One region of the Streptomyces sp. NPDC031274 genome, then DNA from elsewhere that is predicted to be linked to it. Evidence: riboswitches for the same ligand, from Rfam matches in the RefSeq annotation. Region 1 holds a riboswitch; each other region holds the start of a gene.
The links. Region 1 has a riboswitch for cobalamin ahead of cobN (cobaltochelatase subunit CobN). Riboswitches for the same ligand answer to the same signal wherever they lie in the genome.
Positions count from the first base shown of each region.

Region 2: it holds a riboswitch for cobalamin, as region 1 does, so the genes downstream of both, ACZ5CR_RS39110 (energy-coupling factor ABC transporter permease) here and cobN (cobaltochelatase subunit CobN) in region 1, are expected to answer to the same signal.
Region 3: it holds a riboswitch for cobalamin, as region 1 does, so the genes downstream of both, ACZ5CR_RS12745 (ribonucleoside-diphosphate reductase subunit alpha) here and cobN (cobaltochelatase subunit CobN) in region 1, are expected to answer to the same signal.
Region 4: it holds a riboswitch for cobalamin, as region 1 does, so the genes downstream of both, ACZ5CR_RS01420 (CbtB domain-containing protein) here and cobN (cobaltochelatase subunit CobN) in region 1, are expected to answer to the same signal.

Region 1 covers NZ_JBVIHP010000035.1:73-7,535, reverse strand. Annotated here, with positions in the region: gene ACZ5CR_RS38490 (precorrin-2 C(20)-methyltransferase) at 5-1,516, opposite strand; gene ACZ5CR_RS38485 (precorrin-8X methylmutase) at 1,513-2,139, opposite strand; gene ACZ5CR_RS38480 (precorrin-3B synthase) at 2,203-3,528, opposite strand; cobalamin riboswitch at 3,597-3,728, shown strand; gene cobN (cobaltochelatase subunit CobN) at 3,798-7,394, shown strand.
Region 2 covers NZ_JBVIHP010000036.1:29,869-37,331, forward strand. Annotated here, with positions in the region: gene ACZ5CR_RS39080 (sensor histidine kinase) at 1-632, shown strand, start outside; gene ACZ5CR_RS39085 (response regulator transcription factor) at 620-1,267, shown strand; partial or broken gene ACZ5CR_RS39090 (MaoC/PaaZ C-terminal domain-containing protein) at 1,314-1,487, opposite strand; gene metE (5-methyltetrahydropteroyltriglutamate--homocysteine S-methyltransferase) at 1,544-3,865, opposite strand; cobalamin riboswitch at 4,037-4,254, opposite strand; partial or broken gene ACZ5CR_RS39100 (3-hydroxyisobutyrate dehydrogenase) at 4,346-4,435, shown strand; partial or broken gene ACZ5CR_RS39105 (enoyl-CoA hydratase-related protein) at 4,437-4,766, shown strand; cobalamin riboswitch at 4,846-5,043, shown strand; gene ACZ5CR_RS39110 (energy-coupling factor ABC transporter permease) at 5,074-5,799, shown strand; gene ACZ5CR_RS39115 (energy-coupling factor ABC transporter substrate-binding protein) at 5,799-6,173, shown strand; gene cbiQ (cobalt ECF transporter T component CbiQ) at 6,180-6,929, shown strand; gene ACZ5CR_RS39125 (energy-coupling factor ABC transporter ATP-binding protein) at 6,926-7,463, shown strand, end outside.
Region 3 covers NZ_JBVIHP010000006.1:207,634-215,096, reverse strand. Annotated here, with positions in the region: gene ACZ5CR_RS12750 (ribonucleotide-diphosphate reductase subunit beta) at 1-651, opposite strand, end outside; gene ACZ5CR_RS12745 (ribonucleoside-diphosphate reductase subunit alpha) at 651-3,101, opposite strand; cobalamin riboswitch at 3,237-3,360, opposite strand; gene mctP (monocarboxylate uptake permease MctP) at 3,493-5,142, opposite strand; gene ACZ5CR_RS12735 (DUF3311 domain-containing protein) at 5,139-5,408, opposite strand; gene ACZ5CR_RS12730 (YbdD/YjiX family protein) at 5,540-5,737, opposite strand; gene ACZ5CR_RS12725 (carbon starvation CstA family protein) at 5,734-7,463, opposite strand, start outside.
Region 4 covers NZ_JBVIHP010000001.1:302,755-310,217, reverse strand. Annotated here, with positions in the region: gene ACZ5CR_RS01440 (MFS transporter) at 1-1,172, shown strand, start outside; gene ACZ5CR_RS01435 (sulfite oxidase) at 1,478-2,578, shown strand; gene ACZ5CR_RS01430 (histidine phosphatase family protein) at 2,722-3,312, shown strand; gene ACZ5CR_RS01425 (CbtA family protein) at 3,562-4,320, opposite strand; gene ACZ5CR_RS01420 (CbtB domain-containing protein) at 4,340-4,561, opposite strand; cobalamin riboswitch at 4,618-4,756, opposite strand; gene ACZ5CR_RS01415 (alpha/beta fold hydrolase) at 4,867-5,736, shown strand; gene ACZ5CR_RS01410 (hypothetical protein) at 5,939-6,070, shown strand; gene ACZ5CR_RS01405 (hypothetical protein) at 6,208-6,456, opposite strand; gene ACZ5CR_RS01400 (hypothetical protein) at 6,785-7,463, opposite strand, start outside.

The DNA of each region.
Region 1 (7,463 bases):
AGGCTCAGTCCTCGGGATAGCGGCGGGGCGTCCACACGATCTGCTGTCCGTCGCCCCGCTGCTCCCAGCGGGTCTGCGAGGACCCGACGAGCAGGATCGTGCGCATGTCGACATCGGCCGGATCGAGATCGGCGAGCCGCACGGTGCGTACGCTCTCGGTCGGGCCGCCGACATCGCGGCCGAGCACCACGGGCGTGTCCGGCGAGCGGTGTTCGAGAAGCAGATCGCGGGCCTTGCCGACCTGCCAGGTCCGGCTGCGGGAGCCCGGGTTGTACAGCGCGAGCACCAGATCGGCCGATGCCGCCGCCCGCAGCCGCTGCGCGATCACCTCCCACGGCTTGAGCCGGTCCGAGAGCGAGATCGTGGCGTAGTCGTGGCCCAGCGGAGCACCCGCGCGGGCGGCGGCCGCGTTGGCGGCCGTCACCCCCGGCAGCACCCGCACCGGCAGATCCGCGTACTGCTTCTGCGAGGCCACCTCCAGGACGGCCGTCGCCATGGCGAAGATGCCCGGGTCGCCGCCGGAGACCACGGCCACGCGCCGCCCGCGCCGGGCGAGATCCAGGGCGAACTCGGCGCGTTCCGACTCGACCTTGTTGTCCGAGCCGTGCCGCACCTGCCCCGGGCGGACCGGCACCCGGTCCAGGTAGGTGGTGTAGCCGACCAGGTCGTCGGCGGCGGCCAGCACGCCACGGGTCTCGGGCGTGAGCCACAGCGGCCCGGCGGGACCCGTACCGACGACGGCCACCTCGCCGGTTTCCGGGGCGCGCTCGGGCCGGGGTGCGTCGATCCTGCTGGGCAGGACCGCGACCGCGAAGTACGGCACCGTGTCGGCGTCGACCGCGGCCAGCTCGTCGGTGCGCTCGCCTGCCATCGTGGCGCGCTCGACGTAGTGGGCCTCGGGCAGCCGCCCGGAGGCCTCGAAGGCGCGGCGTACCGCGGGGAACGTACGGCCAAGCTTCATCACCACCGCCGCGTCGGTGGCGGCGAGACGGGCGGTCAGCTCCTCCTCCGGCAGGGTGCCGGGCAGGATGGTGAGCACCTCCTCGCCCTCGGCGAGCGGAGTGCCGAGCCGGGCGGCGGCGGCGCTGACGGAGGTGACTCCGGGGATCACCTCGGTGGGATAGCGGTCGGCGAGCCGCTTGTGCATGTGCATGTACGAGCCGTAGAAGAGCGGGTCGCCCTCCGCGAGGACGGCGACCGTGCGTCCCGCGTCGAGATGCACCGCGAGGCGGGCCGCCGCCTCGGTGTAGAAGTCCTCCATCGCACCCCGGTAGCCACCGGGGTGGTCGGTCGTCTCCGTCGTGACGGGGTAGACCAGTGCTTCCTCGATGTGGTCGGCGCGCAGATGCTTGGCCGCGATGGACCGCGCGATCGACCGTCCGTGCCGGGCGCTGTGATAGGCGACGACATCGGCCTCGGCGATGACTTCCACCGCGCGCAGGGTCATGAGGGCCGGATCGCCGGGGCCGAGCCCGACACCGTACAGGCGGCCTGTCTTGTGCTCGCTCACGCTCATTCTTCCTCGCTGGCGATCGCGTTGAGTGCGGCGGCCGCGATGGCGCTGCCGCCCCTGCGGCCCCGCACGATCATGTGTTCAAGGCCTGACGGGTGCGCGGCCAGGGCGTCCTTGGACTCCATGGCGCCGACGAAGCCGACGGGCACACCGATGACGGCGGCGGGACGCGGTGCGCCCTCCTCGATCATTTCGAGCAGGCGGAACAGGGCGGTGGGCGCGTTGCCGACGGCTATGACCGCGCCCTCCATCCGATCGCGCCACAGTTCGAGGGCGGCGGCGCTGCGGGTGGTGCCGAGCTCGGCGGCCAGTGCGGGCACCGCCGGGTCGGACAGGGTGCACACCACGTCGTTGTCCGCGGGCAGCCGCTTGCGGGTGACGCCGCTCGCGACCATGGCCACGTCACACAGGATGGGGGCGCCGGCCCGCAGGGCCTCGCGGGCGCGGGCCACCACGTCCGGGGTGAAAGCGAGGTCGCGTACGAGGTCGACCATGCCGCAGGCGTGGATCATGCGGACCGCGACCTGGCTCACGTCGGCGGGCAGGCCCGCCAGATCCGCTTCCGCGCGGATCGTGGCGAAGGACTGGCGGTAGATCGCCGGTCCGTCCTTCTCGTACTGATGCACAGTGCGTTCGCTCTCTTGATAGGGCATGGAACAGTCAGGTGTCGCTGGGTCGTTCATGTCGTGTCAGCCGCGGGCCGCGGCCACGGCGGCGGCGAGCCCGCCGGAGCTGCCGGGGACGGTCACCGGAGCATCGCGATCCGCGCCGTGTACGCGGGAGATCTCATGGCCGTCAGGAGTGGCGACGACATCGACCCACTCCCCGTGGGGATGACCGCACCGGCGTGCGCAGCCGGACCAGTACACGGGCAGCGCCCCCACAGGCCCCAGGGCCGCCGTCGCCGCCGCGCGTACGTCGTCCAGGGACTTGGCGCAGCCGGGCCGACCGATACAGGCCCCCACCCCGGTCCAGGGCGAGTCGGATCCGACGATGAGGCCGGCGGCCCGCAGATCCTCCAGGAGTCGCACGGCCGCTCGCCGCTCGACTCCCGGCAGGACGACCCCGCGCCAGGGGGTCAGCCGCAGCTCGCCGCTGCCGCGGTGGCGGGCGGTGTCCGTCAGTGTCTGCCACTGGAGTGCGCTGACGCGCCCCAGGGGGAGGCCGAGGGACAGCGCCGCCGTGTCGTGCTTGTCGCGTTCGCTGCGGGGGCCGGGCACGACACCGAGGGCGGGGCCGCCCGGACCCTGGGGGAGCGGGGCGGTGGTGAGGGCGGGGCTGAACCCGGCCTGCCGCGACCGGCGTACGACCGCGTCGAGGAGGGGGCCGGTGCCGCCGGGCAGATCCGTCACCCGCCAGGCGCCCGCGTCGGGTGCCTGCTCCAGGAAGGTCTCGGCCGCCATGAGGGCGGCCCGCGGTGCCCGCGCGGCAGGTATCAGGACGGCGTCCCGCGCCGGGCCGATCCGCAGCAGTGCGTCTTCGTCGCCGCGCGCCGTCAGGGTCACGTCACCGCCCAGCGCACCCACGTCGCCCCGGCCGTCGTCGAGCGCGAACAAGAACCGGCCGGACAGGGCGGCGGCCTTGTCGCTGGTGCACAGCAGTTCGTCCAGAGCGGACAGCCACGGGCGGATGTCCCGCTCTCCCCGGCCGTCTAGCCCCGAAAGCGGTGAAGCCACCACGTTGCGCGCCCGCTCATGGCGTTCGGAGGGCAAAAGGCCCGATTCGCCCAGGAGATGGGCCAGTTCGCTCCCGCGGTCCGCGCGCAGACCGCGCAGCTGCACATTGCCGCGCGATGTGAGATGCAACTCGCCGTCTCCAAGGCGCTCGGCCAGATCCCGCAGCACGTCCGCCTGCCCCACGCTCAGCAGCCCGCCCGGAACGCGGACACGGGCCAGCGCCCCGTCGTCCGCCCGGTGCAGCCGAAGCGTCCCGGGGCAGGAGTCACCGCGGCTGCGGGCAGACTCGTCTCCCGGGAGCACTGGCGAGGGGACCGATGGGGGCATGGCGGCGAGCATACCGACCTATCGCAGCAGGTCCGCCTGCCCCCCGGTAGTTGCCAGGCCCTTAGTATTCCTAGCGACGGGCCAACCGGCCCGTCGTCGCCACAGACGGCGACAAGGGGAGGAAGCCCGGTGTGAATCCGGCGCGGTCCCGCCACTGTGAGCCCGGTCCTGGTGCCGGGTGAGTCAGGAACTCCCTTCCCCGAGCTCTCGTCCGCTCGAGCAGGGGAGACGCCATCGACACCACCCGGGGCGTGGACACCCCGAGGAAGGCCCGACGCCGCATGATCCTGCTCCTGTCGACGTCCGACACCGACCTGCTCAGCGCCCGCGCCGCAGGCGGACCGATCGCCTACCGCTACGCGAACCCCTCCCGGCTCCCGCTCGAGGACCTTCCGCAGCTCCTGGACGGCGCCGACCTGGTCGTCGTACGCCTGCTCGGCGGAGTGCGCGCCTGGCAGGAGGGCCTCGACCAAGTCATCGCCACCGGACGCCCCGTGGTCGTCCTCACCGGCGAACAGGCCCCCGACGCCCAGCTGATGGCCGCATCGACCGTCCCCATCGGCCTTGCCGCCGAGGCCCACGCCTACCTGGCCCACGGCGGCCCCGGCAACCTGGAGCAGCTGGCCCGGTTCCTCTCCGACACCGTCCTGCTGACGGGCCACGGCTTCGAACCGCCCGCCCCCGCACCCTCGTGGGGCCCGCTGGAGCGCACCGCCCGTCAGGTCGAGGGACCGACCGTCGCGGTGCTCTACTACCGCGCCCACCACATGAGCGGCAACACCGCCTTCATCGAGGCCCTGTGCCGCGCCGTCGAGGACGCCGGAGCCCGCCCGCTGCCGCTGTACGTCGCCTCGCTGCGTACCCCCGAACCCGAACTCATCGATGAACTGCGCGCCGCCGACGCGATCGTGACCACGGTCCTCGCGGCAGGTGGCACACGGCCCGCCGAGGCCTCGGCGGGCGGCGACGACGAGTCCTGGGACGCGGGCGCCCTCAGCGGCCTCGACGTCCCCATCCTCCAGGCGCTCTGCCTCACCAGCTCACGCAGCGACTGGGAGGACAACGACGAGGGCGTCTCCCCGCTGGACGCCGCGAGCCAGATCGCGGTCCCCGAGTTCGACGGCCGACTGATCACGGTGCCGTTCTCGTTCAAGGAGATCGACGAGGACGGACTTCCCGCGTACGTCGCCGACGCCGAGCGCGCGGCCCGCGTGGCCGGCGTCGCCGTACGGCACGCGCGCCTTCGCCACATCCCGGCCGCCGACAAGCGCATCGCGCTCGTCCTGTCCGCGTACCCGACCAAGCACTCCCGGATCGGCAACGCGGTCGGCCTCGACACCCCCGCGAGCGCCGTCTCGCTGCTGCGCCGACTCCAGGCCGAGGGATACGACTTCGGTACGGACGAGGTGCCGGGGCTTGTCTCCGGCGATGGTGACGAGCTGATCTACGCGCTGATCGAGGCAGGCGGCCACGACCAGGAGTGGCTCACCGATGAGCAGCTGGCCCGCAACCCCGTCCGCATCCCGGCGGCCGACTACCGCCGCTGGTTCGCCACCCTCCCCGCCGAGCTCCGCGAGTCCGTGGAGCAGCACTGGGGCCCCGCCCCCGGCGAGATGTTCGTGGACCGGTCCCAGAACCCGGAGGGCGACATCGTCCTCGCCGCTCTGCGCCGCGGCAACCTGCTCATCCTCATCCAGCCGCCGCGCGGCTTCGGCGAGAACCCGATCGCGATCTACCACGACCCCGATCTGCCGCCCTCGCACCACTACTTGGCCGCCTACCGCTGGATCGCCGCCTCCGCCGACGACAACGGCTTCGGCGCCGACGCGATGATCCACCTCGGCAAGCACGGCAACCTCGAATGGCTGCCCGGCAAGAACGCGGGCCTGTCCGCCGCCTGCGGCCCCGACGCGGCACTCGGCGATCTGCCCCTGATCTATCCGTTCCTGGTCAACGACCCGGGAGAGGGCACGCAGGCCAAGCGGCGGGTCCACGCCACCCTCGTGGACCACCTCGTACCGCCGATGGCCCGCGCCGACAGCTACGGCGACATCGCCCGTCTCGAACAACTCCTGGACGAGCACGCCCAGATCGCCGCGATGGACCCGGCGAAGCTGCCCGCGATCCGCGCCCAGATCTGGACCCTGATCCAGGCCGCCAAGCTCGACCACGACCTGGGGCTGAAGGACCGCCCTGAGGACGAGGGCTTCGACGAGTTCATCATGCATCTCGACGGCTGGCTCTGCGAGATCAAGGACGCCCAGATCCGCGACGGCCTCCATGTCCTGGGCGGCGCCCCGGCCGGTGCCGACCGCGTCAACCTGGTCCTCGCGATCCTGCGCGCCCGCCAGATCTGGGGCGGTACGGCGTCCTTGCCCGGCCTGCGCGAGGCGTTGGGCCTCGACGAGTCGGCGGCCACCCGCACCAGCGCCGACGAGGTCGAGGAGCAGGCACGTGCGCTGGTCCAGGCGATGGAGGATGCGGACTGGGCCCCGGACGCCGTGGCCTCGGTCGCGGCGGGCCACCCGCGGTCCGTCGCCGACATCCTCGACTTCGCCGCGAGCGAGGTCGTACCGCGCCTGGCTGCCACGACCGACGAACTGGACCACGCCGTCCACGCGTTGGAGGGCGGCTTCGTCCCGGCGGGGCCCTCGGGCTCCCCGCTGCGCGGCCTGGTCAACGTCCTGCCGACCGGCCGCAACTTCTACTCCGTCGACCCCAAGGCGGTGCCGTCGCGCCTGGCCTGGGAGACCGGCCAGGCCCTGGCCGACTCGCTCCTGGAGCGCTACCGCACCGACAACGGCGACTGGCCGACCTCGGTCGGCCTGTCCCTGTGGGGTACGAGTGCCATGCGCACCGCCGGTGACGACATCGCCGAAGCGCTCGCCCTCCTGGGCATCCGCCCGGTCTGGGACGACGCGTCGCGCCGTGTCACGGGCCTTGAGGCGATCCCCGCGGACGAGCTCGGCCGCCCGCGCATCGACGTCACCCTGCGCATCAGCGGCTTCTTCCGCGACGCCTTCCCGCACACCATCGGCCTCCTGGACGACGCGGTCCGCCTTGCCGCCTCGCTGGAGGAGCCCGACGAGGCGAACTTCGTCCGCGCCCACGCGCAGGCCGACCTGGCGGCCCACGGCGACGAGCGCCGCGCCACCACCCGCATCTTCGGCTCCCGCCCCGGCACCTACGGCGCGGGCCTGCTCCAGCTCATCGACTCCCGCGACTGGCGCACCGACGCCGACCTCGCCGAGGTCTACACGGTGTGGGGCGGCTATGCCTACGGCCGTGAGCTCGACGGGCGTCCGGCGCGGGAGGAGATGGAGACGGCGTACAAGCGCATCGAGGTCGCGGCGAAGAACACCGACACCCGCGAACACGACATCGCCGACTCGGACGACTACTTCCAGTACCACGGCGGCATGGTGGCCACGGTCCGCGCGCTGAAGGGCAGCGCCCCGGAGGCGTACATCGGCGACTCGACCCGGCCCGAGACGGTCCGCACCCGCACCCTGGTCGAGGAGACCTCCCGCGTCTTCCGGGCCCGCGTGGTCAACCCCAAGTGGATCGAGGCGATGCGCCGCCACGGCTACAAGGGTGCCTTCGAGCTGGCCGCGACGGTCGACTACCTCTTCGGGTACGACGCGACGACGGGCGTGGTCGCCGACTGGATGTACGACAAGCTCACCGAGACGTACGTCCTGGACCCGACCAACCGTGAATTCCTCCAACAGGCCAACCCCTGGGCCCTGCACGGCATCGCCGAGCGCCTCCTGGAGGCGGAGTCGCGCGGCATGTGGGCCAAGCCCGACCCGGCCGTGATCGAGGCCCTGCGCCAGGCGTACCTGGAGACGGAAGGCGATCTGGAGGGCGAGGACTGAGCACCGGCCTCCGGCCCGTGAACGAGGGGAGGGGCCCCCCCCCGCCCCCGGACGGGGCCACCCCCTCCC
Region 2 (7,463 bases), on a different contig from region 1:
ACCGGGTGGATGAGCTGACGGCCCAGCGTGCGGACACCACCGTCGTCCAGGCCGCCGAGATCCGCCGGATCGAACGGGACCTGCACGACGGAGCGCAGGCCCGCCTTGTCGGGCTCGGGCTTGCTCTCGTGACCGCCGAGAAGCTGATGGAGACCGACCCCGACCAGGCGAAAGCGCTGATGCGGGAGGCGCGAGCGGGCGCCACCACCTCACTGACCGAACTCCGCGAACTGGTCAAGGGAATCAACCCGCCGGTACTCAACGACCGCGGGCTCGTCGACGCCGTACGCGCGCTTGCCCTGGACAGCCCGCTCGAAGCGACCGTGAGCGCCGGCGTCCCGCTGCGCCTCGACCCGCCGATCGAGTCCGCCGCGTACTTCGGCATCGCCGAACTGCTGACCAACGCGGTCAAGCACGCCCATGCCACCCGGGCACAGATCACCGTCGCGCGGGACGACGCAGGCCTCGTCGTCGACGTCGAGGACGACGGAAGAGGCGGCGTGAGCGCCCGAGCAGGTGGGGGACTGGAAGGGCTGCGCCGCCGTCTCGCGGTCTTCGACGGCACTCTGGAGATCACCAGCCCGGCAGGGGGCCCGACCCGGGTGAGGATGATGGTGCCATGCGAATCGTAGTAGCCGAGGACCTCTACCTTCTGCGCGACGGAATGGTCCGCCTCATCGAAGCGTGCGGACACGAGGTGGTGGCGACGGCGGCCACCGGCCCCGAGACGCTCGACGCGCTGCTGACCTGGCGCCCGGACGTCGCCGTCGTCGACGTCCGCATGCCGCCGACCCAGACGGACGAGGGCCTGCGTGCGGCTCTTGCCGCCCGCCGCGAACGGCCCGGCCTGCCGGTCCTGGTTCTCTCCCAGTACGTCGAACAGCTCTATGCCCGCGAGCTGTTGGCCGACGGCACCGGTGGCATCGGCTACTTCCTCAAGGAGAGCGTGTTCGACGCCGACCAGTTCATCGACGCCCTGGAACGCGTCGCTTCCGGCGGGACTGCCATGGACCCGGCCGTCATCGCGAAACTGCTGTCCAGCGGGTCATCGAACCGGCGACTTGAACGGCTCACCGAACGCGAACACTCCGTGCTCGCCCTCATGGCCGAAGGCTTGTCCAATCAGGCCATCGCGCGTCGGCTCTTCCTGAGTGACAGCGCCATCAGCAAGTACACCACCTCCCTCTTCGGCAAACTCGGCATCACCGATGACGACAACAACAACCGTCGCGTCCTCGCCGTCCTCACCTATCTGAACAACCCCTGATGCCTGAACAACCTCTGACGCGGGCTTCTCGGGCGCAGAAGCGGGACGGGGCTCCGAAGGGTCCCTGGGCGGCCTTCTCGGGGTCGGTGTGGATCCACTGGTGGTCGCCGGTCGCGTCGGCGAAGGTGTCGATGCGGCCCTGGCCGACCTCAAGCCAGTCGGTGACGCCGCAGCTCGCTTGCGACCGCTCCGCGAGGCCGGAGGCCCGGGACCGGCTCATGGCGGAACGGGGCGGCCGTTCGCCCTTGAACGACCGCCCCGACTGGTGCGTTCGGGTCAGGAACCCGTGGGCAGCTCCGCCCTCACCTCGCGTGCCGCCGCGACCAGGTTCTCCAGGGACGCCCTGGTCTCGGGCCAGCCGCGGGTCTTGAGACCGCAGTCGGGGTTCACCCACAGGCGCTCGGCGGGGATGGCCTCAAGTCCCTTGCGCAGCAGGGCCGCTGCCTCCTCTGCGCTGGGGACGCGCGGGGAGTGGATGTCGTAGACGCCGGGGCCCGCCTCGCGCGGGTAGCCGTGCTGGGCGAGTTCGCGGGCCACCTGCATGTGCGAGCGGGCGGCTTCCAGGCTGATGACGTCGGCGTCGAGGTCGTCGATGGCCTGGACGATGTCGCCGAACTCGGCGTAGCACATGTGCGTGTGGATCTGAGTGTCCGGGCGTACGCCGCTGGTGGTGAGGCGGAACGACTCGGTGGCCCAGTCCAGGTAGGCGGCACGGTCGGCGGCCCGCAGCGGCAGCGTCTCGCGCAGTGCGGGCTCATCGACCTGGATCACCGAAGTGCCTGCCGTCTCAAGGTCGTCGACCTCGTCGCGCAGAGCGAGGGCGACCTGGCGCGCCGTGTCGCCGAGCGGCTGGTCGTCGCGGACGAAGGACCAGGCGAGCATGGTGACCGGGCCGGTGAGCATGCCCTTGACGGGGCGGTCGGTGAGGGAGTTGGCGTAGGAGGTCCAGCGCACCGTCATCGGCTCGGGCCGCGAGATGTCGCCCGCCAGGACCGGCGGTCGCACATAGCGGGTGCCGTACGACTGGACCCAGCCGTGCTGCGTGGCGAGGTAGCCGGTGAGCTGCTCGGCGAAGTACTGCACCATGTCGTTGCGCTCCGGCTCGCCGTGCACCAGGACGTCGATACCTGCCTTCTCCTGGAAGGCGAGCACCTCGCGGATCTCGTTCTTGATGCGTTCCTCGTAACCGGCCGTGTCGATGCGTCCGGCACGCAAGTCGGCCCGGGTGGTTCGCAGTTCGGTGGTCTGGGGGAAGGAGCCGATGGTGGTCGTGGGCAGTTGGGGGAGGCCGAGGCGGGTCCGCTGGGCCGCCGCACGCTCCGGGTAGGCGTGGGCGCGGCGGGCATCGGCGCCGGTGACGGCGGCGACGCGGGAGCGTACGGCCGGATCGTGGGTGAGCGCCGAGCCAGAGCGGGACGCCAAGTCGGCGCGGTTGGCGGACAGTTCGGCTGTGATGGCGCCCGTACCCTGGGCCAGGCCGCGGGCCAGGGTGGCGATCTCGGCTGTCTTCTGGTGCGCGAAGGCCAGCCAGCGGGCGATCTGCGGGTCGATGTCCCGTTCGGCGGTGGAGTCCAGCGGTACGTGGAGGAGGGAGCAGGACGCCGAGACGTCGACCCGGTCGGCGAGACCCAGGAGCGTGCCCAGCGTGGAGAGAGACTTCTCCAGGTCGTTGATCCAGATGTTGCGGCCGTTGACGACGCCCGCGACCAGACGCTTGCCGGGAAGACCGCCGACGGCGGCGAGATCCTCGAGCTGGCTGGCCGCGGCCTCGGTGAAGTCGAGGGCGATGCCCTCGACCGGCGCCTTGGCGAGCACGGGCAGCGCCTCGCCGAGTCGGCCGAAGTACGAGGCGACAAGCAGCTTCGGGCGGTCGGTGAGGGCGCCGAGGTCGCGATAGGCGCGGGCGGCGGCATTGAGCTCGGCCGGGGTGCGGTCCTGGACCAGGGCGGGCTCGTCGAGTTGCACCCACTCCGCGCCCGCCGCGCGCAGGTCGGCGATGACCTCGGCGTACACGGGCAGCAGTCGGTCGAGGAGAGTGAGCGGCTCGAAGTCGGCCGCGACGCCGGGCGCGGGCTTGGCGAGCAGCAGATAGGTGACCGGGCCGACGAGGACGGGACGGGCCGCGAGGCCGAGCGCGAGGGCTTCCCCCAGCTCGGTGACCTGCTTGGCGGAGTCGGCGGTGAAGACGGTGTCGGGGCCGAGCTCCGGCACGAGGTAGTGGTAGTTGGTGTCGAACCACTTGGTCATCTCGAGCGGCGCCACGTCCTGGTTGCCGCGGGCCATCGCGAAATAGCCGTCGAGCCTGTCGGTGTCGACAGCCTCACGGTGTCGCTGGGGGACGGCGCCGACCATGACGCTGGTGTCGAGGACGTGGTCGTAGTACGAGAAGTCACCGGTCGGCACCTCATGGATGCCGGCGGCGGCCAGATGCTGCCAGGTGGACCGGCGCAGCTGCGCCGCGGTCTCCCGGAGGGCGTCAGCGGTGACGCGGCCCTTCCAGTAGCCCTCGACGGCCTTCTTCAGTTCCCGGTCGGGGCCCTGGCGGGGGTAGCCGTACACGGTGGACCGTGCTGCCGCGGCTGCGGACTTCGGTGTCACGGAAATCTCCTTCGCGAGATGACTCCTTGAGATCCCGGAGACGGGACACGGACGCGAAGGGGTGACGAACCGGGCGGACCGAACGCGCGCCATCGGCGCGGTGCTGCGGTACTCCACCTGATCTGTACGCCGACCCGCCCACGAGGTCACCGGGATGTCCGCACGTGAGGGGTCACGTACGGGCAACGGGCAGGTCTTCGGACTCGCGGGCACACCTGCCGAGGCAGGTTCCTACTGGCCGTCGCTTCCCGGATCCGCGCTCGGATCCAGTGCGTATGACGGCGGTCGTTCCCACTCACCGCTGCGGGGCAGTCCCGGATTCCCACCGGGTTCCCTCTTGCGACGCGTCTGCCTGGCGGGCAGGGCGAACCAGCTGCACTGGTCAGGCTAAGGGGTGGTCGGCTTCTTGGGCAGTGCTGATCACATTCCGGACCGTGAGGTGAGACACGGATCCACGGAGTGGGGGTCGCGCGAAGGGGCGCGGAACGGATCGAGGCGGGCCCGCTCCTGACGGTCATGGGCAGGAAGACGGTGCACTGTGGCGGACCCGGCGCCGGTCAGGCGGCGAAGAATGGAGATGTGCCTGACCGGTCGCACCATGGACGCAGGGGAAGCGGAGCGGGCCGGGCTCGTCTCGCGCGTGGTGCCCGCCGGTGAACTCGTCGGTGAGGCCCTCGCCGTCGCCGAGGCCGTCGCAGGGATGTCCCTGCCCGTCGCGATGATGGCGAAGGAACCCGTGTCCCGGGCCTTCGAGACGACCCTCGCGGAGGGCGTGTGCTTCGAACGCCGCCTCTTCCACGCCGTGTTCGCGACCGCGGACCAGAAGGAGGGCATGGCCGCCTTCGTCGACAAGCGACCGCCCGGCTTCACGCATTCCTGCGGCCTGAGGTCTGAGACCTGAGGCCTGACCAGGGGCGTACGCCCCTGGTCGTGTGCGTTGGCGCGTGCCACAGCCGCGGCCGTCCCGCAAGTTGTCAGGAAACTCGGTCGCGCACTATGGTCACCACGCCTTGGTGAACGGGAAATCCGGTGTGATGCCGGTGCGGCCCTCGCCACTGTGATCGGGAAGTCCGGCTCCAGCCCTCGCGGCAGCCACTGGGTGCGAACGCATCCGGGAAGGCGGAGTCCGGTCGGTATGACCCGTCAGCCAGGAGACCGGCCAAGGCGCGTTGTCCATCCACGAGGTGCTGGAGAGGGTCTGCTTAGCCATGCACATAGCCGAGGGTTTCCTCCCGCCGGCGCACGCGATCGCCTGGGGCGTAGCGTCCGCGCCGTTCGTCGTCCACGGAGTCCGCTCCCTGACCCGTGAAGTCAAGGAGCACCCCGAGAGCACCCTGCTCCTGGGCGCCTCCGGAGCCTTCACCTTTGTCCTTTCCGCACTGAAAATCCCTTCCGTCACGGGCAGTTGCTCGCACCCGACGGGCACCGGGCTCGGCGCGATCCTGTTCCGGCCGCCGATCATGGCCGTGCTCGGCACGATCACGCTGCTCTTCCAGGCCCTGCTGCTCGCCCACGGCGGGCTCACCACGCTCGGCGCCAACGTGTTCTCCATGGCGATCGTCGGGCCATGGGCCGGATACGCGGTCTACCGGCTCCTGAAGCGGTACGACGTGCCGCTCATGGTCGCCGTGTTCTTCGGCGCGTTCGTCGCCGACCTCTCCACGTACTGCGTCACCAGCGTCCAGCTGGCCCTGGCGTTCCCCGACCCGAGCAGCGGATTCCTCGGCGCCCTGGGCAAGTTCGGCGGCATCTTCGCCGTCACGCAGATCCCCCTGGCGGTCAGCGAGGGACTCCTCACCGTCCTGGTGATGCGGCTGCTCGTACAGTCCAGCAAGGGTGAACTCACGCGGCTCGGCGTACTGCTGCAGGGCAAGCAGTCGGCGGCGACCGCGGCGAAGAAGACGGAGACGACGGAGACGGGGGCCAGCGCCTGATGAGCCGGAACGCGAAGATCAACATTCTGCTCCTCGTCATCGTCGCCGCGCTCGCGGTGCTGCCGGTGGCGCTGGGCCTCGGCGACGACGAAAAGGAACCGTTCGCAGGGGCGGACGCCCAGGCCGAGACCGCGATCACCGAGATCAAGCCGGACTACGAGCCGTGGTTCTCGCCGCTGTACGAACCCCCTTCCGGGGAGATCGAGTCGGCGCTCTTCGCCCTGCAGGCGGCACTCGGGGCGGGCGTCCTCGCGTACTACTTCGGTCTGCGCAAGGGGCGCCGCCAGGGCGCCGACATCGCACGGGAGCAGGAAGTATCGGCGGAGAGGTCCACCGACGTGGAGGGCGCCCGGCCCGAGACCGAGCAGGTCTGAGCCCGCGTGCTGCCCATCGACGCGGCGGCGCACAGCAGTCGCTGGCGCCGCCGTCACCCCGTGGACAAGGCTGTTCTCGGGCTAGGCCTCACTGTCCTGGCCGTCTCGCTGCCGCCCTGGCCCGGTGCCGCCCTGGTGCTGATCGCGGCGCTCGCCGTGCTGCTCGGGCCTGCCGGTGTGCCGCCGCGCAAACTGTGGCGGGCCTACCGCGTACCGCTCGGCTTCTGCGTCACCGGAGCCCTGACCCTGATTGTCCAACTCGGCGGAACCGGAGGGTTCGTCACGCTCGCCGACGGCGGTCCCGCGCGAGCGGGCGGTCTGCTCCTGCGCACGTCGGCGGCCTCGCTCGGCGTCCTGCTGTTCGCCTTCACCACACCGATGTCGGATCTGCTGCCCCGCCTGGTGAAGGCGGGCGTTCCGGCGCCGGTCGTGGACGTGGCCCTGGTCATGTACCGGATGAGCTTCCTGCTCCTGGACTCCATGAGCCGGATCCGGCAGGCGCAGGCCGCTCGGCTCGGCCACACCACCCGGGCCGCCACCTGGCGCTCCCTCGGCTCCCTGGCGGCCACCGCGTTCGTGCGGGCCTTCGACCGGGCGACCCGGTTGCAGGCCGGGCTCGCCGGACGCGGCTACGACGGAACCCTGCGCGTCCTTGTGCCCGAAGCCCGGATCTCCCGCGGTTTCGTGGCCGCCAGCGCGGTACTCCTCACGGGCCTCGCGGTCCTCACCCTCGTACTGGAAAGGCTCCTTCCATGAGCGACCCGAGCGAGCCGAGCGCCCCGAGCTGTCCGAGCGAGCCGAGTGCTCCTCGCGAGCGAGAGCCGGGCGCGGCCTTGGTCGCTCTGCGCGCTGCTTCCTACGCGTACGAGGAGGGGCCGACCGTGCTCAGCGGCCTCGACTTCGATGTCACCGAGGGACGCGCTCTCGCGCTGCTCGGGCGCAACGGCAGCGGCAAGACCACTCTCATGCGGCTGCTGAGCGGCGGACTGCGCCCCGACCGGGGCGGGTTGAGCGTCGTGGGCGTCCCTGTGACGTACGACCGCAAGGGTCTGACCCGGCTGCGCACCACTGTCCAGCTGGTCGTCCAGGACCCGGACGACCAGCTGTTCGCCGCCTCGGTGGAGCAGGACGTGTCCTTCGGGCCGCTGAACCTCGGGCTGCCCGACGCCGAGGTCCGGGCGCGGGTCGCCGAGGCGCTCGCCGCGCTCGACATCGGCGCGCTGGCGGACCGCCCCACCCATCTGCTCTCCTACGGCCAGCGCAAGCGGACGGCCATCGCGGGTGCCGTGG
Region 3 (7,463 bases), on a different contig from region 1:
CGTCTCGTCACGGAACACCCAGTTCGTGCCGGTCGCCAGGCCGTGCAGCAGACCGCGCGAGCGGAACCAGTAGACGTAGGCGAAGGCACCGTAGAAGAAGAGCCCCTCGATGCACGCCGCGAAGCAGATCAGGTTCAGCAGGAAGCGGCGCCGGTCGGCCTTGCTCTCCAGCTGGTCCATCTTCTCGACGGAGTCCATCCACTTGAAGCAGAACTCCGCCTTCTCGCGGATGGAGGGGATCTCCTCGACCGCGTCGAAGGCCGCGGCGCGGTCCTCCGGGTCGGGCAGATAGGTGTCGAGCAGCGTCAGATAGAACTGGACGTGCACGGCCTCCTCGAAGAGCTGGCGGCTCAAGTAGAGCCGGGCCTCGGGGGAGTTGATGTGCTTGTAGAGCGTGAGCACGAGGTTGTTGGAGACGATCGAGTCGCCGGTCGCGAAGAACGCGACCAGGCGGCCGATCATGTGCTGCTCGCCGGGCGAGAGCTTGGCGAGGTCGGCGACGTCCGAGTGGAGGTCGACCTCCTCGACGGTCCAGGTGTTCTTGATCGCGTCCCGGTAGCGCTCGTAGAAGTCCGGGTAGCGCATGGGACGCAGGGTCAGCTCGAAGCCCGGGTCGAGGAGGTTCTTCTCGGAGTTGGTGGTGCTGGACATTACTGGCAGGCCTCGCAGGACTCGGGGTTTTCCAGGGAGCAGGCGACGGCTTCTTCGGCCGAGACCTGGGCGGGTACGGGGGCGTTGGCGGGAGCGGGCTCGGCGGCCTCGGTGCGGCCCGCCGCCGCGCGGGCGATCCGGGTCGCCGGGCGCGAACGCAGGTAGTACGTCGTCTTCAGACCCTGCTGCCAGGCGTAGGCGTACATCGACGAGAGCTTGCCGATGGTCGGCGTCTCCAGGAACAGGTTCAGGGACTGCGCCTGGTCGAGGAACGGCGTGCGCGCGGCGGCCATGTCGATCAGACCGCGCTGCGGGATCTCCCACGCGGTGCGGTAGAGGTCGCGCACCTCCGCCGGGATCCAGCTGAAGCCCTGCACGGAGCCACTGGCCTCGCGCAGCGCCTCGCGGGTCTGCGCGTCCCAGACGCCGAGCCGTTTCAGCTCCTCCACCAGGTAGGCGTTGACCTGGAGGAACTCGCCGGAGAGCGTCTCGCGCTTGAAGAGGTTGGAGACCTGCGGCTCGATGCACTCGTAGACGCCCGCGATGGAGGCGATCGTGGCGGTCGGCGCGATGGCGAGGAGCAGCGAGTTGCGCATACCGGTCGTGGCGATACGTTCCCGCAGCGCGGCCCAGCGCTCGGGCCAGGTCAGCTCGACGCCGTAGTGGTCGGGGTGCAGCACGCCGCGCGCGGTGCGCGTCTTCTCCCAGGCGGGCACAGGGCCGTTGCGCTCGGCGAGATCGGCGGAGGCCTCGTACGCGGCGAGCATGATGCGCTCGGCGATGCGCGTGGAAAGGGCGCGCGCGGCGGGGGAGTCGAAGGGCAGCTTCAGCTGGAAGAAGACGTCCTGCAGCCCCATGGCGCCCAGGCCCACCGGACGCCACCTGGCGTTGGAGCGCCCGGCCTGCTCGGTCGGGTAGAAGTTGATGTCGACCACGCGGTCGAGGAAGGTGACGGCGGTGCGGACGGTCTCGTCGAGCCGCTCCCAGTCGATGTCACCGGCGGCCTTGTCCACGAAGGCGCCGAGGTTCACCGAACCCAGGTTGCAGACGGCCGTCTCGCCGTCGTCCGTCACCTCCAGGATCTCCGTGCAGAGGTTGGAGGAGTGGACGGTGTGGCCGGGCTCCGCCGTCTGGTTGGCGGTGCGGTTGGCGGCGTCCTTGAAGGTCATCCAGCCGTTGCCGGTCTGCGCGAGGGTGCGCATCATGCGGCCGTACAGATCGCGGGCGGGGATGGTCTTGCGGGCGAGCCCTGCGGCCTCGGCCTTGCGGTAGGCGGCGTCGAACTCGTCGCCCCACAGGTCGACCAGCTCGGGCACGTCGGCGGGCGAGAACAGCGACCAGTCCTGGTCGGCTGCGACCCGGCGCATGAACTCGTCCGGGATCCAGTGCGCGAGGTTGAGGTTGTGCGTACGGCGCTGGTCCTCACCCGTGTTGTCGCGCAGCTCCAGGAACTCCTCGATGTCGGAGTGCCAGGTCTCCAGGTAGACCGCGGCGGCGCCCTTGCGTCGGCCGCCCTGGTTCACGGCGGCGACGGAGGCGTCCAGGGTCTTGAGGAACGGCACGATGCCGTTGGAGTGCCCGTTCGTGCCGCGGATCAGCGAACCGCGGGCACGGATGCGGGAGTACGAGAGGCCGATGCCGCCCGCGTGCTTGGAGAGGCGCGCGACCTGGTGGTAGCGGTCGTAGATGGAGTCCAGCTCGTCCAGGGGCGAGTCGAGGAGGTAGCAGGAGGACATCTGCGGGTGGCGGGTGCCGGAGTTGAAGAGCGTCGGCGATGACGGCAGGTAGTCCAGGCGGCTCATCAGGCGGTACAGGGATGCGACCTCGTCCACCGAGCGCGCGCTGACCGTCGTTGAATCAGATGCAGTCTCGGCGAGACCGCTCGCGACGCGCAGCATGAAGTGCTGCGGGGTCTCGATGACGTGCCGGGTGATCGGGTGGCGAAGGAGATAGCGGCTGTGCAGGGTGCGCAGGCCGAAGTAGCCGAAGCGGAAGTCGGCGCCGTCCTGAAGGGCGTCCTCCACGAGACCGTCCAGACGGTCCGCGTGGTCGACGACGAACGCGGCGGTGCGGTCCGCGATCAGGCCCTCGCGGTGCCCCACGGCGACCGAGTCGGAGAAGGAGCGCACGCCCTGCGACGCGGCCTCGTCCCGGATGCTGAGGCTGAGGAGCCTGGCCGCGAGCTGCGAGTACGTCGGGTCCTCGGAGATGAGCCCGGCGGCCGCCTCGGTCGCGAGCTCCCGCAGCTCCGCCAGATCCGCCTTGGCCGAACGGCCGCGCAGCGCGGCGGCGGCGACCCGGCCGGGGTCGGCGTCGGGGAGGTCGGCGGTGAGGTCGGTCAGGGTGCGCAGCAGCGCGGTTCCCGGGCCGTCGCCGGTCTGCTGACCAACGGTGGTCTGCTGCCCGTCGGTGGTCTGCGCTGACGCAGGTTCGGCTGGCGCGATGGTCACGTGGAGCACTCCCTCGCTCGGCTCTGGGCCTTGGGGAGGGGTGAGTGACACACGGGGGCGCCCAGGGCAGGGCTGCGCTCCGCGTCCACCAGCCCATTCCACGAGGCCCGGACGTCGTCGGCACCCGGACCGGACGGAACGGGTGCGCTGTCGACAGGTCTTCGGACTCGTGGGCACGACAAATGCGTACTCATACACCGTTGCGGGACAGTTCCGGACTTGCACCGGATTCCCCTGCGGCGACAGCGAGCACGAGCATACATCTTGTGCTGGCTCTGGGCGGCAGCCCCATATCTTGTGTCGGTGTGGCCTTGTGAGGACACGGGAACGCCAACGGGCCGCCGGAGAACCGGCGGCCCGTGTCAGACGGTGATCGGTGTACGCGGGGGACTCAGTGCCCGCCCGGCGCCCCCACCGTGGCCGGCGGAAGCTCCTCCACGACGCCGGGGTCGCCCGCGTCCGCCGTGTAGTCGCCGGGAGAGGTCTCGTCGATGCCGTCAGGTGCCTTGGCGGCGCGCAGGACGAACGTCATGACCACGGTGACCACCAGGTTCAGGACGAACGCCGTGAGGCCGATGTAGCCGATCTCGCCGATTCCGGGGATCTCGTCGGACGAGCCGCCGAAGTGCTTCTGCGTCGGCGAGGCGACACCGTAGGCGGCGACCGTCCCGTAGACCATGCCGACCGCCCAGCCCGCGAGCAGCGCCCAGCGGTGGAACCACCGCGTGAACAGGCCGCCGACCAGCGCGGGCATGGTCTGCAGGATCCAGATGCCGCCCAGGAGCTGGAAGTTGATCGCGACCGTCTTGTCCATGGTGAGGACGAAGGCGAGCGCGCCGACCTTCACCAGGAGCGAGACCAGCTTGGAGACCTTGGTCTCCTGCTCGGGTGTCGCGTCCGGCTTGAGGAAGTCCTTGTAGATGTTCCTGGTGAAGAGATTCGCTGCCGCGATCGACATGATGGCGGCGGGCACGAGGGCGCCGATGCCGATGGCGGCGAAGGCCACGCCCGTGAACCAGTCGGGGAACATGTTCTCGAACAGCTGCGGAATCGCCAGCTGCCCGTTCTCCACCTTGACCCCGGCCGCGATCGCCATGAAGCCGAGCAGCGCGAGCAGGCCGAGCATCAGGGAGTAGAGCGGCAGGATCGTGGTGTTGCGGCGGATCACGTTGCGGCTCTTGGAGGAGAGGGTCGCCGTGATCGAGTGCGGGTACATGAACAGCGCGAGCGCGGAGCCGAGCGCGAGCGTGGCGTACGTCCACTGCCCGGTGTGGCCCGGCGCGAGACCCGCAACGGGCTTGCCCGCCGCCTCGTTCGCCGCCGAGAATTTCTCGTTCGCCGCCTGGAAGATGCTGTCGAAGCCGCCGAGCTTGATCGGGATGTAGATGATCGCGACGGCGATGACGAGATAGATCAGGCCGTCCTTCACGAACGCGATCAGCGCGGGGGCGCGCAGACCCGACGAGTACGTGTACGCGGCGAGCACCGCGAACGCGATCAGGAGCGGCAGGTCCTTGATGAACCAGTTCGTGTCCGGACCGCCGCCGACGCCCATCACGTCGAGCACGGCCTGGATGCCGACGAGCTGGAGCGCGATGTACGGCATCGTGGCGAGGATGCCGGTGACCGCGACGGCAAGGGAGAGCCCCTTGGAGCCGAAGCGTCCGCGCACGAAGTCGGAGGTGGTCACGTATCCGTGCTTGTGCGAGACGGACCACAGGCGCGGCAGGAAGGTGAAGATCAGCGGGTAGACGAGGATCGTGTACGGCACGGCGAAGAAGCCGGCCGCGCCCGCCGCGTAGATCGCCGCGGGGACGGCCACGAACGTATAGGCCGTGTAGAGGTCGCCGCCGAGCAGGAACCACGTGACCCAGGTGCCGAACGACCGGCCGCCGAGGCCCCATTCGTCCAGGCTCTCGGTCTCGGCCTTGCGCCAGCGCGCGGCCAGGAAGCCCATCGCCGTGACGGCGACGAAGAAGAAGATGAAGACGGCGAGGGCGATGCCGTTGACGCCGCCCGTGTCCGCTGCGAGCTCGTTCATCGGGTCGCACCCCCCTGGGCCTGCTCGGCCTTGCGGGCGCGCTGGTCACGCTGCCACAGCTTGTACGCGATCATGGTGAGAGCGGTGGAGATGAGCACCCACAGCATCTGGTACCAGTAGAAGAACGGGATGCCGATGAAGGTCGGTTCGACCTTCGCGTAGGAGCTCACCCAGAGCATCGCCACGAACGGCGCTGCGAGACAGAGGGCAATGACCACGCGGACCGGCGTGATCACCGGTCTGCTCACTTCAGGCGCATCTGACACTTGCGGTTCCGCTCCCTCGCTTATCTCACCTTTAACGTGCGGGAAATCTAAGCGAGAGTGTTGATCTATGGAACCCCCGTCCGGATAACGGACGTGTCGAAGCCTCTGCTCAACACCTGTTCAGCGCCTGTTCAGCAGCAGCGGAACCCCTGCCGCGGATCCGACTCCTGCCGATCCGTGCGCATTCGCTCGAACTCCCTCCGGGAGGGGACGGATGCCCCGGGATGCGTCTTCCGTGTGTGCGCGACATAACGGTCGTACGCGGACTCGTCGGTCAACTCCCGTGCGTACCACCGCACCCACCGCAGCCCGCGAAGCACCCACGTCATGACGGGACCTTCGCGTCGGTCGCCGCCTTCGCCGCCGCCAGCTCCGCCTTCTCCTCCTGGGTCGGCACGAGCCCGGCCGGCGCGGTCAGCTTCGACTCCACGTACTCGGCCTCGCTCAGTCTCGACGACCGCGGATCGCGGACGTGCTTCACGCAGATCCGGGCCGCGTCGGCGATCACGATGACGATGAGCAGGGCGAGTGCGGCCGAGAGGACGCCGTCCACCGTGGAGTTGGTGACGACGGTGTGCATGTCGTCCATGGACTTGGCGGGCGGCAGGATCTTTCCGTCGTCGATCGCGTCCTGGTAGATCGAGCGCTGCTTGAAGAAGCCCACGCGCGGGTCGCTGGAGAAGACCTTCTGCCAGCTCGCGGTCAGCGTCACCGTCGCGTCCCAGGCCAGCGGAATCCCGGTGATCCAGGCCCATTTGAGACGCCCCGACTTCACCAGGAGCGTCGTGCAGACGGTGAGCGCGACCGCGGCGAGGAGCTGGTTGGAGATGCCGAAGATCGGGAAGAGCTGGTTGATCCCGCCGAGCGGCTCGTGCACGCCCACCCAGAGGAAGTACCCCCACAGACCGGTGACGACCGCGCTCGTGATGATGAGCCCTGGCTTCCAGCTGACCCTCTTGAAGGGCTTGTAGACGTTCCCGAGCATGTCCTGGAGCATGAAGCGGCCCACGCGCGTGCCCGCGTCGAGCGCGGTCAGGATGAACAGCGCCTCAAACATGATCGCGAAGTGGTACCAGAACGCCTTCATGGAGCCGCCGGTGACCTTCGAGAAGATCTCGGAGACACCGATCGCGAGCGTGGGGGCGCCACCGGTGCGCGAGAGCAGCGAGGACTCCTCCACGTTCTTGGCGGCCTGTGCCAGATCCTCGGGGGAGATGGAGTATCCGAAGCCCGCGACGGCTTGCGACGCGGCCTGGACGTTGTCCCCGATGACCCCGGCGGGTGCGTTCATCGCGAAGTAGAGCCCCGGGTCGATGATGCTCGCCGCGACGAGCGCCATGATCGCGACGGCCGACTCCATCAGCATGGAGCCGTAGCCGATCATCCGGATCTGGGTCTCCTTCTGGACCATCTTCGGCGTCGTGCCCGACGAGATCAGCGCGTGGAAACCGGACAGGGCCCCGCAGGCGATGGTGATGAAGACGAACGGGAAGAGCGATCCGGCGAAGACGGGCCCGTCGCCGCGCGAGGCGAAGTCGGTCACCGGGTCCATCTTCAGCGTCGGCAGCGTGACGACGACGCCGATCGCGAGCAGCAGGATCGTGCCGATCTTCATGAAGGTGGAGAGGTAGTCGCGCGGCGCGAGCAGCATCCACACCGGCAGGATCGAGGCGATGAATCCGTACGCCACCAGCCAGATGACCAGCGTCGACGGCGCGAGCGTGAAGGTGTCCGCGAGCGACGACTCGGCGACCCAGCGCCCGGCGACGAGCGCGATCAGGAGCAGCGTGATCCCGATGAGGGAGACCTCGCTGACCCGCCCGGGGCGCAGGATCCGCAGGTAGAAGCCCATGAACAACGCGATCGGGATGGTCATCGCGATGGAGAAGGTGCCCCAAGGCGAGTCCGCGAGCGCGTTGACGACGACGAGCGCGAGCACCCCGAGCAGGATGATCATGATGGCGAACGCGGCGAGCAGCGCGGCGGCCCCGCCGAAGGGGCCGATCTCCTCGCGCGCCATCTGGCCGAGCGACTTGCCGTCGCGCCGCGTGGAGA
Region 4 (7,463 bases), on a different contig from region 1:
GCGCCCTTGGCCCCGCCGTCCTCGGAGCCGTCCTCACCAGCAGGCTCACCTCCGCCCTGCCCGGGCACCTCGCGGACTCCGGACTGCCCGTCGCCGACCAGCAGCAGGTGAGCGAGGCCCTCGCGAAGGGCGGTGTGGGCGCCGCGGGTCACCTCGGTCTCTCCCCCGAGGCGACAGGACCCGCGCTCGGCGCGATCGGTGCGAGCTTCACCGACGCCGTCCACGTCTGCATGACCATCGGCGCGGTCGGCATGCTGGTGGCCCTGATCGCCACGGCCACCTTGATCGGCTTCCGCCGCCCGCAACCGGCCGGGCCGACTCCGTCCTCCGCCCAGGCGACGCCCCCGGCCTCTGCCACAGCGGCGGCACACGAGACGCCCCCGTCCCAGGCCCGGCAAGCGGCCGTCCGGACCGGCCCCGTCGTCCACGGACACATCCACAGCTCGACCGGCGCCGCCCGCTCCTCCACGGTCACCCTGATCTCCCTGACGGGACGCCAACTGAGCCGTACCGTGGCCCGTTCCGACGGCGGCTACGAGCTCACCGCACCGGGCGCCGGCACTTACGTGCTGATCGCCGCCGCCGAGGGGCACCAGCCGCAGGCGGCCACCGTCACCGTCGGCGACGAGCCGCTCGCGTACGACATCCTGCTCTCCGGCACCCGAGGCCTGAGCGGGGGCATCCGCGACGCCGCCGGACTGCCGGTCGGCGCCGCCATGGTGATCGTGACCGATGTGCGCGGCGAGGTGCTCGCCACCGGACAGACCGGACAGGACGGAGAGTTCGCCTTCGGGGATCTGCCCGCCGGTGAGTTCACCGTGGCCGTGAACGCGGAGGGACACCGGCCGGCCGCCGCCCCCGTCATCGTCGGCGACGGCGGACCCGGCCGGGTGGAGATCGCCCTCGTCTCCGGCACCTGGCTCCGGGGCGAGGTGCGCTCCGGAGCCGACCAGCGCCTGCTGCCGGACGCCCGCGTCACCCTCGTCGACGCGGCCGGCAACGTCGCGGCGACGGCCACCACCGACGCGGAGGGTGTGTACGCCTTCACGGACCTGGACACCGGTGAGTACTCCGTCATCGCCAGCGGCTACCCGCCTCTCTCCACCCCGTTGCGCGTCACTGGCCCCGGCACCGAGGCCCTCGACATCGAGCTGTCCCACCCAATGCCCTGAGCATCTGTCTCCTCCTTCGGGGGCAGAACCTGTCGCCCCCGAGAATCACCTGTCCAACGCGCTCGATCCGCGCCTTGCGGATCAGGGACTTTCCGGCCTCACGCGCCTCCTCGAACGCCGCGTCGTTGAGCAGCACACAGCTGCTCAACGGCGAGGTGACCTCCGCCAGCTGGACGCTGTTCGTCTCAAAAGCCCCACCAACAACCGTCCCACCAACAACTTGCTCACCAGCGGGATGAGTCCTCAAGGCCAAAAGAAGCCGGTCGCCCGTGCGCGTCCGGCCCGTGCGGGCTCATCATGGAGGCATGAAGCGGACATCGCTCGGTGATGTCAGCACACCGGGGCGCGTCGCCGCTCCCGGTGAGGGCATCGGCGAGGAAGAACTGGCGCTCGCGGCACGTAATCACGGGCTGCCGCTTGAGGCCCTGCGCTATGACGTCACACCGCTCGGTCTCCACTATGTGCTGGTCCACTACGACATTCCCGCTGTCGACGCGGGCGCGTGGCGGCTGTCCATCGGCGGGCAGGTCCGTACCCCCCTGGAACTGGGTCTTGACGAGTTGCGGGCGCTGCCGGCCGTTACTCACCGGGTCACGATGGAGTGCGCGGGCAACGGCCGTGCCCGCCTGAGCCCGCGCCCGGTCAGTCAGCCCTGGCTGGTGGAAGCGGTGGGTACCGCCGACTGGACGGGCGTACCTCTGCGGACGGTGCTCGCGGAGGCGGGGGTCCAGGACAGCGCGGTCGAGGCCGTCTTCACGGGCGCCGACCACGGGGTCGAGCGTGGCGTCGAGCAGGACTACCGGCGCAGCCTGCCACTCCCCGTGGACGCGGACGTGCTGCTCGCGTACGCGATGAACGGCGGCCCGCTGCCGCCCCAGCACGGCTACCCGCTGCGGCTCGTGGTACCCGGCTGGTACGGCATGGCGCACGTCAAATGGCTCCGCGCCGTGGAACTCGTCGACACCCCGTTCACCGGCTTCCAGCAGGCCGTGGCGTACCGCTTCCGGCAGTCTCCCGACGACCCGGGCGAGCCCGTCACCCTGATCGCCCCGCGCGCCCTGCTGATCCCGCCCGGCTTCCCGGACTTCATGTCACGTGTACGGGTCGTGCGCCCCGGGCCCGTGGTGCTGGAGGGACGCGCCTGGTCCGGGTACGGGCCAGTGACACGGGTCGAGGTCAGCGCCGACGACGGCCGCACCTGGATCGACGCCGAGGTCGCTCCCCGCGGGCCGCACCGCTGGGGATGGCAGACCTGGCACACCGACTGGACCGCGGCCGCCGGCCGCCACACCCTGACCGTCCGGGCAACCGACGCCGACGGCCATACCCAGCCCCTGGATCAGCCGTGGAACCGAGGAGGCTTCGGAAACAACCTCGTACAACGCGTCCCTGTCCTGTGCTGCTGATCGACGACCAGGTGGCCGGGGAACCTGTGACAGTGCGACAGAGCAGATCGACTCGCCACCGCCGGACGCACGTATAGTGCGCCGCTGCGATCCCACGCGAACGTCGTGCGCGCTCACCCGGCACGAAGAACAGGAGCGAAGGCGTGACCAGTCGCGTCACCTTGATCTCGCCGGCGACGAGCCGATCCCTGCGGGAGGCCCGGTTCGACGACGGCAGCCCGCTCGACACGCGGGGCACCGCACTCGCCAAAGCGGCCGCCGGTACGCTTCCCGCCGCTGACCGGGTGTTGGCCTCGCCCACTGTGCGCTGCCGGGAAACGGCGTCGGCCCTCGGTCTCGCGGCTCTGGACCAAGCCGAATTGGGCGCTCTGGACATGGGGCACTGGCGGGGCAGAACACTCGAAGAAGTCAGCACCTGGGAGCCGGAAGCGGTGAGCCGCTGGCTGTCGGCCCCGGCCGTCGCGCCTCCCGGCGGGGAATCGGTACTGGCCCTCTGTGAGCGCGTCGCCACCTGGCTGGACGCGGCTTCTGAGGTCGCGGGCAGAACCCTCGCCGTGGTGGAGCCGGAGATCGTTCGGGCCGTCGTGGTCACGGTCCTCAGAGCACCCTCCGCGGCCTTCTGGCGGCTCGACGTGCCTCCACTGACGGCTACCCACATCAGCGGACGCTCCGGGCGATGGAATCTGCGGCTCGGAGAGACGCTCGGCACGCAGCGGCCCGACGCCGAAGACTGATGCCGCGGCATCTGCGGATGCCCGGCCCGGATTGAGGCGAGGCGAGCCGTCAGCCACCGGGGTCGCAAGCCGCCTGCTGCCCGTCTCGCGACGACGAGATCTGCCCGTTGTCTGAGGCTCCCGCGCCGCGGCCGTTTCGATGGCGCTGGAGCAGTGCGGCGAGCGCGCAGCCGAGGCATCCGCTGTCCAACTCTCCCGCGGCGTCCGCGGAGATGTCTCGGACACCCGCTCGGCATGAAGGTGAATGTCTCAGTGCGGTGCGGAAGTCGCCTCCGGCGATACTGCCGCTTCCGGTCGCGGAGTCAGCACACGCTGCGCCAACTCCCCGAAGATCAGCCCGAATCCAGTCCACAGAGTGAGCTGGATGGCGAGCGCCGAGGTGCGGAACCGCCACAGCAGAGCGGCGGGGAAGTCCTTCGGTACCTCGTTGATCACCGGCAGGAACTGATACGCGAGAGCGATCACCAGGGTGAAGAAGGCGCCTGCCGCGACAGTGGCGTACCAGGTGCCCCATCTGGGCGCGAGCCGCTTGCCGAGGATCACGGCGGCGATCGCGAGGAGCACGCTGAGCACCATCATCAGGAAGTACAGGATCGTGCGCTTGCTGATGGTGTCGGGGTCGCCGACGGACGGCGGGTTGGCCGGGTACTTCAGGAACGGCACGACGTATACGGCGAGCAGGGCCGTGCCGGAGAGCAGGAGGGCCGTGGCACGAGGGGTGAAGCGGCCGACGCGCCCGAGGGCGAAGCAGTAGGCGAGGGCGGCGATGCCGCCGAAGGCCACGCCGTAGATCAGGACACCTGTGGCGAGGCCGCCGGTGGACTGGAGGCTACGGCTGACCAGCTCGACCTCGTGTTCGTGGGCAGGGGCGTGTGCCTCTTCGAAACCGATCGCGTTGTCGACGCTGGGCTCGCCCAGGAAGTAGGCGACGAGAAGGGCGAGCACGCCGGCGCCCAAGCCGGCGAGCATGCCCCGCACAAGCAGTCTTCTGACAGTTGCGGAGTTCATGGGTGCGCGGTCTTCCTCGTCAGTGGCAGGGGAAGCCGAGCAGGTGGCGGGCGTCGTGGACCCACTCGTGAACATCCGCGCCGTTGACCACGGAGGTGGCACCCTGCTCCGCGCCGACGAAGTACAGCAGGACGAGCATCAAGATGCCGAAGAAGACCGCCCAGGGGACGATCGCGCCGATCGGCAACTTGGCGGGAAGAGCAGGGGTGGTGGCTGTCGACTGGGCGACGGTCTGCGCCATGGCAGATCCTCCTCGGGAGTTCGCGTCCCATCTCGGTGGTGCACAGGACGACAGCTGCGGGTCTGACTCACGCGACATCTCCCGCTCTACGGGGAAATGCCTCGTTCACAGTGGCGCGACCGTGCCGGAGTTCCACCGGCTTCCGCCTGCCGTCGTCGATATCGAACAGACCGTACCGCGCGCAAGCTGCCTGGCCAAGAGCGCCTTCAGTTCCGTGACCTCGCGACAGAAGCCGCGAGCCCCACCAGCCGTCCATGTGCATCGGGGCCGGCTCGAGATCCCGGGACATCGGTAGGTTCTCCACGGTGAAACTGACAGAGACGCAGGGCCTTGCGCGGATGACCGACGAAGCTCACATACGCTGGATGGCGCTGGGCGACACGACTCGGAAGCCGCCCGTGATCCTGCTGCACGGCGGCCCTGGCCTGCCGGACTATCTGGGCGACGTCGCCACCATGATCGCGGACATCGCTCCCGTGTACCGCTACGACCAGCGCGGCACCGGCGAGTCCCGGTGGCAGGGCCGCCATACCCTCGCCCGGCATGTGGACGATCTCGCTGAGCTTCTCGACGTGTGGGACGTGCCTGAGGCTGTGCTGATCGGACACTCGTACGGCGCCACCCTGACCGGCCGGTTCTGCGTGGCCCACCCGGATCGGGTGGCCGCGATGCTGCTGATGTGCGGGCCGTTCGTCGGCGAGTGGCGTACGGGGTATCAAGCGGAACGCGAGCGCCGCATGTCGGCACCGCAAGGGGAGCGGCTGCGCGAGTTGCAGGAATTGCCGCACCGTTCCGAGGACCAGGAAGTCGAGTTGCTCACGTTGTCCTGGTTCACCGACCACGCCGATCCCGAACGCCGTTGGCACTGGGCCGCGCAGGAGGCCCGCGAACGCCGTCCCGTCAACTGGGTCATGAACCGTGAACTCGGCGCGGAATCACGTGCGGACCCACTCGACCAGCACCTTGACGCGCTGCGCAGGTGCCTGCCGGAGCGGGTGGAGATCCTCGGCGGTGCTGACGATCCCCGCCCGCTGTCGGAACTCGAGTCCCTTGCGCACCGGCTCAATGTTCCCCTGACGCGGATCGACAGCGCCGGCCACGAGCCTTGGCTCGAACAGCCCGATGGGGCACGCGCGCACCTTCGGAGATTCGTGCAGGGCGCGGTGGGACCGTAGAGCCGCGCCCCACACGCCGACGAGCACCGGCACGATGCGAAGCCTTGCCACAGAACGTCAGTCACCGGAATCGAGATGCCGGGACGACATACGGAGTGCGCATGAATGCGTGCTCTCCTTGCAGTTGGCAGCTGCCTTCTCCGTCCCGATACGTGTGACCGTAGGCTCAGCATCCGCCGTGAGAGGCGTCTCGTCTGCCCGGATGAACGAGGAACCCCGCACGGTGAAACTGGAGTTTGACGCCACCGGCCTGGTCGTGGCCGAGCACCCCGATGAGGACGGGGCCTTCCTCGCCGACAGCATCCACGACCTCCACGCCGACTGCACGTGGTGAGCGCCGCGGGGGGTCGTGATCCTGCATGACATGGGTACAAGGGTGCTGCCCCTGGCGCGACACGCCAGGGGCAGCGGACTTGCTCGCAGCGACGTCAGCGGGACGAGTCCCCGCCGAGCGGAGACCGGTCAGTGACGTCAGCGGTAGAAGATGGGCATGATGGTCTTGCTGTCATCGCACCACACCTCGTTGTACCCGGCATCGTGAGCCATCGGAAGCTCCGACGCCTCACACGCCGCCTTCGAGGGATAGGCCTCAGCGCCGACAGGGACCCAGCCGGCACCAGGGGGATCGGCGGCGAAGGCGGTGGTGCTGGTCAGCGGGATGGTGACCGCCGCCGCGCCGACGGCGAGGCCGACACCGATCCGAGTGCGCCATGACTTCATAGACATCTCCTTGCTTGGCTTTCACGTACTGAGCCGTCCGCGACCCGAACCGGTGGCCGGGCCTGGACACTCCGACCTTGCGGAGTGAACCGTCCCAACCGCCACAGCAAACGGCGATGTTGGAACGCGGGAACACAAGGACAGGCTCTGACCAGGGCGGACGGAATCCGCCTGGAATGCGGGAATGAGACGCTCCGCCGAGTGGTACGGCCTTACCGGGGCGCCGGCCTCAGACGCGCCGGAGCGTACTGCCCCCGCTCGGGCACGCTCACCGTCCACATCAGGCGCCTGCGCGAGAAGCTCGGTTCGGGGCGGCCACCGCCTCGTCTCACCGGTACACGTCGGCGGAATGCGAGCGGCCGATATCGCGGACGACTTCGAGACCGAGTACGCGGTCGAGGTACGCGAACGTCTCGAACTTGGCGCCGCCCGGCACGTCGACGGCCGCCTCCAGATCGTCGAGGAGCCGCAGCACGGCCGGGGTGTCGAGCCCCTCCTCCAGGGCGGCACTGGCCCGTCGCACGATGTCGGCGGGCATCGCCTTGGATGGTTCGTCGGCCCAAGCGGCCACCGTTTTGCGCCAGTTGGCCAGCTTCTCAGCGGCGGCGGCGACGGCTTGCCCCGTGACGTCGACGGGTTCGTGGTGCGGGTGGCCGAGCAGGAGCAGCCGCAGGGCGAGCGCGTTCCGATCAGAATCCCGGTCCGCGTCCGGGCCCGCGTCCCGGCCCATGTCGCGATCCACACCTGTGGCGGCGGCCTCGCCGATGTGCAGGGACAGACCGTCCGCACCTGCGTACGTACGGCTGGTGAGGTGTACGGTCGGCGGGCCGCCGAGAGCCGCGACGATCTCGTCGGGGGTGCCGTGGGCGTCGGCCGGACGGATACCGGCGGCGGCGGCCGAGGCCGACGGCGGGCAGGTCCACCCGATGAGGACGGCCCGGCCGCGCAGCTCGACGACGCGGGCCAGGACGTCCGCGACGAGGAGCACGCGCAGACCGGTCAGGTCG